Regions from separate parts of the Rhizobium sp. rho-13.1 genome, predicted to be linked through region 1. Evidence: predicted binding sites of a transcription regulator. Region 1 holds the regulator's gene; the other holds the start of a gene.
The links. Region 1 encodes PhoB, which activates phosphate uptake and scavenging genes when phosphate is short. Its sites were predicted from a motif close to TGTCATNNANCTGTCAT; they were not measured.
Positions count from the first base shown of each region.

Region 2: EQW76_RS10375 (esterase-like activity of phytase family protein) is a predicted target of PhoB. The motif match lies at 2,542-2,558, and genes of this name have one in related genera.

Region 1 is NZ_SCFL01000002.1:373,650-379,130, reverse strand. It holds gene EQW76_RS08305 (GcrA family cell cycle regulator) at 1-298, shown strand, start outside; gene EQW76_RS08300 (DUF2000 family protein) at 375-782, opposite strand; gene EQW76_RS08295 (AraC family transcriptional regulator) at 796-1,674, shown strand; gene phoB (phosphate regulon transcriptional regulator PhoB) at 1,743-2,426, opposite strand; gene phoU (phosphate signaling complex protein PhoU) at 2,459-3,172, opposite strand; gene phoR (phosphate regulon sensor histidine kinase PhoR) at 3,375-4,631, opposite strand; gene ppk2 (polyphosphate kinase 2) at 4,865-5,481, shown strand, end outside.
Region 2 is NZ_SCFL01000002.1:810,803-816,283, forward strand. It holds gene EQW76_RS10365 (Atu2307/SP_0267 family LLM class monooxygenase) at 1-263, opposite strand, end outside; tRNA gene EQW76_RS10370 (tRNA-Pro) at 696-772, opposite strand; gene EQW76_RS10375 (esterase-like activity of phytase family protein) at 938-2,422, opposite strand; gene EQW76_RS10380 (hypothetical protein) at 2,635-3,003, opposite strand; gene EQW76_RS10385 (LacI family DNA-binding transcriptional regulator) at 3,290-4,315, shown strand; gene cysN (sulfate adenylyltransferase subunit CysN) at 4,362-5,481, opposite strand, start outside.

The DNA.
Region 1 (5,481 bases):
TGCCGCCCCGCGCTCGACGGTTCGTGCCGAAGGCGCAACCATGGTCAAGGAAGATGCCGAGCTAGACGCAACGGCACCCGTGCAGTTCCGCCCATCCTCCAATGCCATCGCGCCGGTTGCCCGCCGCATTGGTCTGACGGACCTGACGGAACGCACCTGCAAGTGGCCGGTCGGCGATCCGCTGAAGGACGACTTTCACTTCTGCGGTCATGAATCGCCAGATCAGTCTCCCTACTGCACATACCACCAGAAGTTGGCGTACCAGCCAGTTCACGAGCGCCGTCGCGCCGCCCGCTAAGCCGGGTAAAAACGACAACAGAGAACGGGCCGCGAGGCCCGTTTTGCGTTTCAGGTTTTGATGGCCCAGAAACGTGTCAGGGATGCAAACTCGCACCTTTGACGATCTTGTCCACGAGCTTCTTTTCGGCCCGCAGCGCGATGCCGACCAGCCTGGCGGTGTCGGGACCGAACTCGAGGAATACGGCCCGGTTGGCGGCATCGTGACCTGTCGCGAACATTTCTTCGATATAGGCCGATACTCGCGCCTGGCGTTCCAGCGCGCGCTTGTGGATAGTCCTTAGCACGTCCTGATCCGCCACAAGCACGACCATCGGCTGAACGCTCATGGGACTGTAGACATGGCCGAGAGCATCCCGGTATGCTTCGCCGATGATTTCCGGCGACTGGGCAGTGATCCCGCTCACAAGGAAGGCCGTGACGTTGAGCTTCTGCCAGGTAGCGAGGTCATGGCGGATGACAATCGCGATTTTGGTATCGAACATGTACAAGAACTCCATGGAAGGCATCGAAAGAACCGATCGAATAGCGCCTGCCCATGCCCTCGGTCTTGAACGTTCGTGCAAGATCGGTTTTCGCGACGGATTGAGCATCGCCGCGTCCAGCCACGGCATCGAGCGCATGGAAGCGCGCTTTCACGGCAACGGCTTTTCGCCGCACAGACATGACACATATGCACTGGGTCTGACCCTCCGTGGTGTCCAGACGTTCCGCTATCGCGGCGCGGAGCGCTTTAGCCGTCCCGGCAACGTGATCGTTCTGCATCCCGATGAAGTCCACGATGGCGCGGCAGGCACCGACGACGGACTGATCTACCGGATGCTCTATTTGCCGCCCGCGGTGGTCGGCCTCCTCGAGGTGGGCAATCGGGCCCTGCCCTTCGTCCGCGATCCCGTCGTGACTGACGCTGGCCTATTGTCTGCGCTGGCGGACGTCCTTTCGGATCTCGACCATGCGCCGAACGATCTGGCGATGGACGACGCGGTTGCGCGGCTGACGGCGGGACTCTTCCGACAGGCCGACGACCCGAGGAAAGCACCCACGAGAATCGATCGCCCAGCTGTCCTGCTGGCGCGTGATTTTTTGACCGAGCATTGCGAAGAGGGTGTCAGTTCCGAAACGTTGGAGGCGATCAGCGGTCTGGACCGTTACGAACTGTCGCGGCAGTTCCGGCGGGCCTTCGGCACCAGTCCGCACCGTTATCTCGTGATGCGTCGTCTTGACCGAGCCAAGCGGCTGCTAGGTGCCGGCTATGGCCTTGCCGGAGCCGCTGCAGAAGCGGGGTTTGCCGATCAGGCACATTTTACCCGCCATTTCCGGGCCGCCTTCGGTATGACCCCGGGCAGATGGCTGGCAATGCATGATTGCCAACCCTAGTAGTGTCAGCCCGCTAAATGCACCGACTGGATGGCACCGGCACCATCATCGGCGCCTGCACTCCAGCCTCAGACTTCCATGGAATAGCCGGCGCCGCGCACGGTGCGGATGACGTCCTGCATGTTGGAAAAATTCAGGGCCTTGCGCAGCCGGCCGACATGCACGTCAACGGTGCGTTCGTCGACGTAGATGTCATGGCCCCAGACGCCGTCGAGCAGCTGCGAGCGGGAAAACACCCGGCTTGGCGATGCCATCAGGAATTCCAGCAGGCGGAACTCCGTCGGGCCGAGGCGAACCTCGCGGCTCTTGCGATGTACCCGGTGCGTCTCGCGGTCGAGTTCGATGTCGCCGCAACGAAGGACGCTGGACAGCACCTCCGGGCGGGCGCGGCGCAGCATGGCGCGGACACGGGCCATCAGTTCCGGCGTCGAGAACGGCTTGACGACATAGTCGTCTGCACCGGTGGAAAGGCCACGGACGCGCTCACTTTCTTCGCCACGCGCCGTCAGCATGATGATCGGCAGACGTTCGGTCTCCGGCTTCATGCGCAGGCGGCGGCAAAGTTCGATGCCGGAAACACCCGGCAGCATCCAGTCGAGGATCAGGAGATCCGGAATGCGCTCCTGCAAGCGCATCTCGGCTTCATCGCCCCTCAGGATCGTATCGACTTCGAAACCTTCTGCTTCAAGGTTATAGCGCAGCAGCACGCTCAGCGCTTCTTCATCTTCTACGACGGCAACTCTCGGAACCATGGGGCCCGCTCTCCTTCAAAAACCCTTCAGGCCTATTCCGTCATGGCGCCGACGGTATTGGCAGTATCGTCCTTCGGGCGGTCGCCCTCAGGCAATGCACCGGTCGCCATGTAGAAAATCGTCTCGGCGATGTTGGTGGCGTGGTCGCCGATGCGCTCGATGTTCTTGGCGCAGAACAGCAGATGCGTGCAGGTGGTGATGTTGCGCGGATCTTCCATCATGTAGGTCAGCATCTCGCGGAACAGCGAGGTATACATCGCGTCGATTTCCTCGTCGCGCTCGCGGATGGAGACCGCCTTGTCGGGCGAGCGGGTCGTGTAGACGTCGAGAACTTCCTTCAACTGGACGAGCGCCAGTTCGGACAGATGCTCGATGCCGCGTGCCAGGCTGCGCGGTACGCCGGTGCCCTGCACGGCGATAACGCGCTTGGCCGTGTTCTTGCCGAGGTCGCCGACGCGTTCCAGATCGGCGGCGATCCGGATCGAGCCCATGATTTCGCGCAGGTCGGCAGCCATCGGCTGGCGGCGGGCAATCGTCAGGATCGCCTTGTCGCCGACTTCGCGCTCGGCATGATCGAGGATCGTATCGTCAGAGATGACCTTCTGAGCCAGCCCGACATCGCCATTGACCAGCGCGCGGACGGATTCACCGACCATCTGCTCGGCAAGGCCGCCCATCTCGGAGATGCGCCGCGTCAGGAATTTCAAATCTTCGTCGTAGGCGGAATGAATGTGTGTCGAAACCATTTTCTATCCTCAAATTGAAAGGCGTCACGGAACGTAGGTCTGCTCGGCGCGGCGACGGCAACGGGTTTCGCCTTTTCGAGGCCCTTTTTGATATCGGCCTAATGCTCGCCCTTTTATGTCAGCCCAATGAAACAATTATGACAATCGAAATCATTGAATTAATTCAATTTTCGCAGCCTCGAATAAGGTGTCACCGGGTTATTCAGAAGCGCACCGTGAAATCCGTGCCGCGGCCGACTTCGGATTTGACGATCAGCCTGGCCCGGTGACGGGTCAGGATGTGCTTGACGATGGCGAGCCCGAGGCCTGTGCCCTTCTTGGACCGGCTGTTTTCGACGCTGACGCGATAAAACCGCTCGGTCAGGCGCGGCACGTGTTCGGCCGGAATTCCGCCGCCGCTGTCGGACACGGTGACCTCCACAGGCTCGCCGGGCTTGTTGCGCAACGTCACGTCGACGCGCTTGCCCTCCTGACCGTACTTGCAGGCATTCTCGATCAGGTTTTCGAACACCTGCACCAGTTCGTCGCGATCACCGGTCACCTCCGCCTTGCCTGACGGCATATGCAAATTGATAGTGACATCGAGATCCATCGCCAGCGGCACCAGCGCATCGCGCACATGGCCAAGCAGCGGCACGAGATCGACCTTCTGGTCCGGCGCCAGATGGGACTTCAACTCGAGCCGCGACAGCGACAGGAGATCGTCGACCAGCCGGCTCATGCGGGTCGCCTGATCGAACATGATCGCCAGAAAGCGCTCCTGCGCCTTGGGATCGTTGCGCGCTGGCCCCTGGATGGTCTCGATGAAGCCGCGCAGCGAGGCCAGTGGCGTGCGCAACTCATGGCTGGCGTTGGCGACGAAATCCGACCGCATGCGGTCGATATGACGCAACTCCGAGACGTCGCGAAACGACAGCAGGAAGAATGTCTGGTTGCCGAGATCGGAGAGCGCCAGCTCGACAGGCGCAATCCGCACTATGAAGACACGCTCCGACGGCAGACGCTCGGAATGCTCGATCTGGTTGGGCACGCCGGTGGCAATCGTTTCCCGCACCATGTCGAGAATGCCGGGCGAGCGCAGCTTTGCCGACAGGTGGGCGCCAATCGGGAAGAGGTCGAGCGCCCTCTCTGCTGCAGGGTTCTGATAGAACACCGACGCCTCGCGATCCAGCACCAGAACTGGCATGTCGAGACCAGCCAGGCCTGCGGTCATCGGCCTCAGGACTGCCGCCAGATCTACCGGGGCCGGCTCGACTTTCGCCGGCTGCGCCCTGCGCGCCACCAGGGGTGCGCGCAGCAGGGCAACGGCAACCACGACCAGCAGCACGGCGAGGATGGCCACCACGTCGGTACCCTCCGCCATGGCCAGAATGGCAACCAGCACGGCCAGAATCAGGATCGCTCTTTCCTGCTTCAAGCGCTGCCCGAGCCGATTTAAAATTGATGTATTCTCTTCCAACGCCGCCGGTCCGATTCTACGTCCACACGTCTAAGACTCGGACTGATATAGCAAATTCATGACAGAAGTTTTCAGCACTATCCACAGTCGTGGAACCCTTGGGCTCCCTCGCCAGTCATAGTCGGCGGAAGGCTTGAAATGACACAGTAAATATGTGTCTTCTGAGCCGGTTTATAATTTTTACGAACTGAGCCCCTGATGGCAAATACAGGCCAATGGCCCGAGGAGGATCTATGGGAGACGAAGTCGAAAGCCGCATGGTCGAGCTGGAGCTGCACGGCAAACGGCGTATCTTCGACGTCGACGACCCCGTTCTGCCCGACTGGGTCGCAGACAAGGCGCTGTCGTCCGGCCACTTTCCTTATAAGAAAAAGCTGAAAAGCAGCGAATACATGGACGATCTGAAAGCGCTTCAGATCGAACTCGTGAAGGTCCAGTTCTGGCTGCAGGCGACGGGCAAGCGGATCATGGCCATTTTCGAGGGCCGGGATGCTGCCGGCAAGGGCGGTGCGATCTTTGCGACCTCCGCCCACATGAACCCACGCCTCGCGCGGGTCGTGGCACTCAGCAAGCCGAACGACCGCGAAGCCGGGCAATGGTATTTCCAGCGTTACGTGGACCAATTCCCGACATCGGGCGAATTCGTCCTGTTCGACCGCTCCTGGTACAACCGCGCCGGGGTCGAGCCGGTGATGGGGTTTTGCACGCCGGAGCAGTACGAGCAGTTCCTTCACCAGGCGCCGCAGATGGAGAAAATCGTCGAGCATGAGGGCATCATGTTCTTCAAGTTCTACCTCGACATCGGCCGGGAAATGCAGCTGAAACGCTTTCACGACCGGCGCCACGATCC
Region 2 (5,481 bases), 440 kb from region 1:
TCCTGGAAGACGCGGACAGGGTCGGCGGCGCCGAGCACCGTCACCGCGCTCGTCAGGCGGATGGATTTCGTCCGGGCAGCGGCTGCGGCAAGGATCACGGCAGGTGCACTGTCGAGATAGTCGCCGCGGTGGTGCTCGCCAATGCCGAACACGTCCAGTCCTGCCGTATCGGCCATCACGATCTCGTCGAGCAGGAACCCCATACGGTCCATATCGCCGACGCCAGGGACGGTCGCGGCAAAACTGTCAATTCCGATTTCCAAGATGTAGTCCCTTCATGCGCAACGTCGATGGATTGGAGAAGCGATCTTAGGCGATGACATCCGCCATCGGAAGGGCGACCGCCGGGATGCACCGTCCAACACATCGGACACGGGCTATTTCCCCGGAAGCGTTCATGCATGTCGCGTCAAGGGGATCCGACCTCGAACATGCAGCATGCCGTTTAGGTATTGTCGATTATCGCGCGCGGGCCGCGACTTCCTCCCACGCTCTGCGGGCAAGGTCGCCGCGTGCGAAAACCGCCTCCCGGAAAGCAGCCTTGAACAATGCCCAGCGTGATTTAGGAATCCAATTTGCCGAAAGGGTCTAGTACACCGACTGCAAAAATAATGACTGTCGGAACTTCTGTCGGACCCAGCATCTAAGGGCCAAAACACTTAGAAAAATTCGGGAAAAAGCATTTAAAATCAAACTGGTCGGAGTGGAGTGATTCGAACACTCGACCCCCACGTCCCGAACGTGGTGCGCTACCAGACTGCGCTACACTCCGTGACCAGTGGCGCTTACTTAAACCAGCCGTTTTGGTTAGACAAGGCCGAATCTTCGGGGCGCTGTTTTTTGGATGGTCAGGCCGATTTGGCGGTTGGCGACAGGCACGACAGAGCTTTGTCAAAGGGGCAGGGTGGGCGCGATATGGGCCCACCCCGGCAGGTGGCTACTTCTTTGCAAATCCCGGCAGGGTGACCTGGAAGACCTGGAACATCGTGTCGACATCGGCGCCGCCTTCGCCCTTGTAGGCGGCTCCGACCTGGTAGCCGTCCTGTGTCAGGAAGTCGTTGTCGTTGGCAACAAACAGGAAATAATCGTCCGGGAGTTTCGGGTCGAGGACGCTTGCCAGCGACATCGCTTCCCATTTTTCGGACAGGTTGTTGCGGTCGTTCGGTGCGCCGTTGTGGAGGCCGAAGCGGGCAAGCTGCGCCTCGTCGTTGAGGTCGATGAACGGCGTGCGCTTGGCCGGCGTAACGGAGGGATCGAGGACGCCTTTCGGTGCCACCGGCTTGTCGGCGTCGAAGGCGGTGCCGGCAATATCGGTGGCGGCGGAGACATCCACGAGATCGATGGCGCGGTGCAGCGACTTGTCGCCCTTGACGCCATAGCCGTTGTTGCTGTCGCGGGCGAGCATCAGGAATGTGGTCGGCGACAGCGCGACGATCTCGCTCTGGGCGGCCACCATAGTCTTGCCCTTGGCATCGGTGAAGACGGGCAGCGGCACGACATATTCGTGCACCAGTTTCAGATGGTCGACATCGCTCGCGTCATAGAAGAGGGCGCGCGTGTTCTGGCGCGTGCTGCTGCTGTCGCCGCCATCCTGGCGCGTGGCTGATTGCAGCAAGGCGATGACAGTCTTGCCATCCGGCGTCATCGCCATGCCTTCGAGGCCCTGGTTGTTCTGCCGTCCGGTCTGCGGATCCTTGGGTTCCGGTGCCTTTTCGCCCGGGCCGGGATTGTTCGAGGCGAAATTCGGCTTGCCGTCACGCATCGGGATCAGCGCTGCCGGCGGCTGCGTTGCCGAGACGAGCCGGCCGTCTGCCGAGAAATGATAGATGTTCGGGCCGTATTCGTCGCTGATCAGCATCGAGCCGTCGGCAAGGCGGACGATTGCCTCGTTGTCGAGGGAGATCTTGCCGTTGGACGCCTGCGGCAGCATCGGCAACGTCGCGCTCGCCGGCCGCACGCCGGCTGACGGATCAAGTCCGGTCATGTCGGCGCCCTTGTCGTCCTTCAGAAGCATGGTGCTGGCGAGCGTGGCCGCCACGCCGGATTGCTCCTTGCCCGAGGAAGGTGCGGCACCCGGCGCCGTCGGCGTCATCTGGATGTCGATGGTATTGAGGCGGGGCCGGTAGTCCGTCGTGCCGCTGACATTGTATCCCCGGTCCGGCAGCAGCCAGAGCTTGCCCTTGTAGCCCTCGGCGGTGCGCGTCCAGGTGCCGGGATCTATCGCCATGCCCGAGCCGGAGCCGAATGTCTCGCCAAACGAATCCCGCTGGCTGGCGGGAATGCGGCCGATGCCGACGAGACCCTTGTTGACGAGGGTCTGGCTGGCGGCCGGCGCGGTATCGTCGGCACGGCCCGGGGCTACCGCAAAGCCCGTCAGGAGGACTGTCGAAAGCAGGATCGTCTTCAATATCGAGGTCTTCATCGCAATATCCTCCATCAATGATCGGCACCGCATCGGCTGCGGCTTCGGAGATGGAGCTGTCTTTTTCAAGAGTTCGACAAAACCCCGTCACCGTCTGGGGGAGGGTTTATGGCGGCAACATGATAGCTGGATGACAGGTTTTGGAATGTCGATATCACAACCCAGGCGGATCGTGCTGCAAGCACGATGGCGCGGTCGCCACTATCCGTCACTCAGTCCGTGGCGTTGCGGCGAAAGACCGAGGGGAGGCGCGTCCTGTCGATGACCGCGCCGAGGGCGACGCCCCACATGCCGCTCGCCATATTGACGATGATGTCGAACGGGCGCCCGTCATTGCCGATGGTCAGCACATGGGCGAGACCGAGCGCACTAACGGTGGCAATCATCATGAGGAAGGCAAAAGACGGTGAGTCCGGGTAGGCCAGTCGTGCCAGGCAGCCTGCGATGCACAGCGCGACGATGTGGTAGATGTTGAAAGGATTACCAATCTCGGCCTGCCAATTCACGTGCGCCAGCGTCAGCGCGACGAGGGCTGCGATATAAATCCAGACGCTGAATTTCAAAACGCGATTGGTGTCCATAGGATGAGGATATATCAGCGACTTAAGGCAAGACTAGCGTAGGCACCGCTATATCCGCACTTTCGGGGCACACAAATTGTGTACGCGCGATATAAATGTCGAAACAAATATAGGATCTTGGGCAATTCCGCGGGCTGAATTCCGCCATGCTTCCGATCTTCCCCGCCAAGGGTGATCCAGCCGCATCCGGCTTCGTAAAGAAATACATGAGATGGATATGAGTGCAAGCTCCGGCCGCACTGTCGGGATCACAAGGTCAGGAGCATAGTTGCAGGACAGCGTTGGAATGGAGCCAGGCATCAGGCGGAACAAGCGGACCCGCGTCAGGCTCAGGGACGTCGCCCAGAAGGTAGGCGTGAGCGCTATCACCGTGTCCCGTGTGTTGCGTGCACCCGACAAGGTCTCCGCAGAATTGCGCGAAAACATCCTCCGGGTCATCGATGACATGGGCTATGTGCCCGATCTGGCCGCACGGGCACTCGCCGGCCGCCATAGCGGCATCATCGCGGTTCTTGCCCCGGCAATCAACAGCCAGATCCTCTCCGATGTCATGAGTGGCATCGAAGCCCGCGTGCGCAACACCGGCCTGCACACGCAATATGCCAATACGGTGTATAGCGGCGGCGAGGAGACGGGTCAGATCCGTAACCTCCTGACGCAGAACCCGGCCGGCATCCTTCTCGTCGGCACCGAATGCTGCGAGCGGATTGCCCCGACCGTTATTTCGGCGACCTGCCCGGTATCCTACATTCTCGATCACAGCCAGAAGCCCGAAGAGCCCATGGCTGCGGCCATCGACCACGAGGCCGTCGGCGAGGCAGCCACGCGTCATCTTGTATCCGCCGGTTATCGACGCATCGGCTTGCTCGGCGGCTACCTCGATGTCCGGTCGAACCGGCGACGGCAGGGTTACGAAAACGTGCTGCAGGCAGCAGGCATCCATTATCCCGACCTGATGCTCATGGAGGATGAACCGACCAGCGTGGCCCTCGGTTGCCGGTTATTCTCAGAGCTTCTGGCGCGGGCGCCCGATGTCGATGCGGTGCTCTGCCAGAACGACGATCTGGCGCTCGGCGTGCTGTTCGAATGCCAGCGTCGCGGCATCAGCGTGCCCGGCGATCTCGGCATCTGCGGCATCAACAATCTCGAATTCGCAGCCTCCTCCCATCCGGCCATCACGACCGTCGATATCCCGCGCTTCGAACTCGGTTTTGAGGCCGCCGATATGCTGGTCCAGGCGATTGGCGGCGGGCAAATCGCCGGCCGGCGCAAGCTGGGCTTCAAGTTGATCGTGCGTGGAACGACCCGGTAAGGGGGAAAGGTCAGGGGGTATCGCTCCCCCTGAATTGTCGGTTCTATCAGATGTCGCTTGCCGCGTCCGACCAGAGGTCGGCTGCTTCCGCGGAGGTCATCCGGCGGACCTTCGCCTCGTCGCGACGGCTGGCGAACAGGTCGCTTGCCATGATCTGTTCGGCAAGGTCTGCCGGCAATGACAGGAGCACGCGCGTCTGATCCGGGTCGTAGGCACCGAGGTCGGCGCGCTTGCCCGAGATCATGCCGCCGGCCACCGTGTTGTTGGTGTCGGCATCGATCAGTATGAACGCACCGGTCGAGCGGCTCAGTTCGTAGGGATCGAAGATCGCCAGCTCGTCGAAGATCAGCTGGACCTTGCCGATGGCGTTCATCGGCAGCGCCTTGGCCGGGTTCCATGCGCCGCTGACCAGTTCCAGCTGGCTGACGGGAAGCACCTGCACCCGCTGGCGTCGACTGCCGCTCTTAAGCCAGTAGCGCTTGCCGGAGTGAATGCCTTCCGGCTGCAGCGCGACGATTTGCGCATCGAAGGAAAGGCCGACCTGCGGCTGGTGGTCGATGGCAACGATCATGTCGCCGCGCGACACGTCCACCTGCCGGTCTAGAACCAGCGTGATTGCATCTCCCGCCACCGCCGCGTTGCGCACCAGGTCGAAGGTGACGATCTTGGCGACGTTTGCGACCATGCCAGATGGCAAGATCATCACGCTGTCGCCGGGCTTCACCGAGCCGCCGGCAACGGTGCCCTGATAGCCGCGAAAGCTTTCGCCGGGCCGCGACACGCGCTGCACCGACATCCGGAAGCCGACCGCCTGTGACGAGCGAACGGTTGCCAGTTCCAGCGCCTCGACCAGCGTCGGGCCGGTGTACCAAGGCATGGATGCCGCGCCGGAATATACGACGTTTTCGCCCTTAAGCGCCGACATCGGGATTGTGGTGATCTGCCTGACGCCGAGCGTCGCGGCAAATTCCTTGAAATCATGGGCGATCTTGTCGAAGCCGGCACGATCGTAGTTGGTGAGGTCGATCTTGTTGATCGCCAGCACGAACTGCTTGATCCCGAGCAGCGACGCGATGGTTGCGTGGCGGCGCGTCTGCTCGAGAATGCCGACGCGGGCATCGATCAGCAGGATGGCGAGATCGGCCGTCGAGGCCCCCGTCGCCATG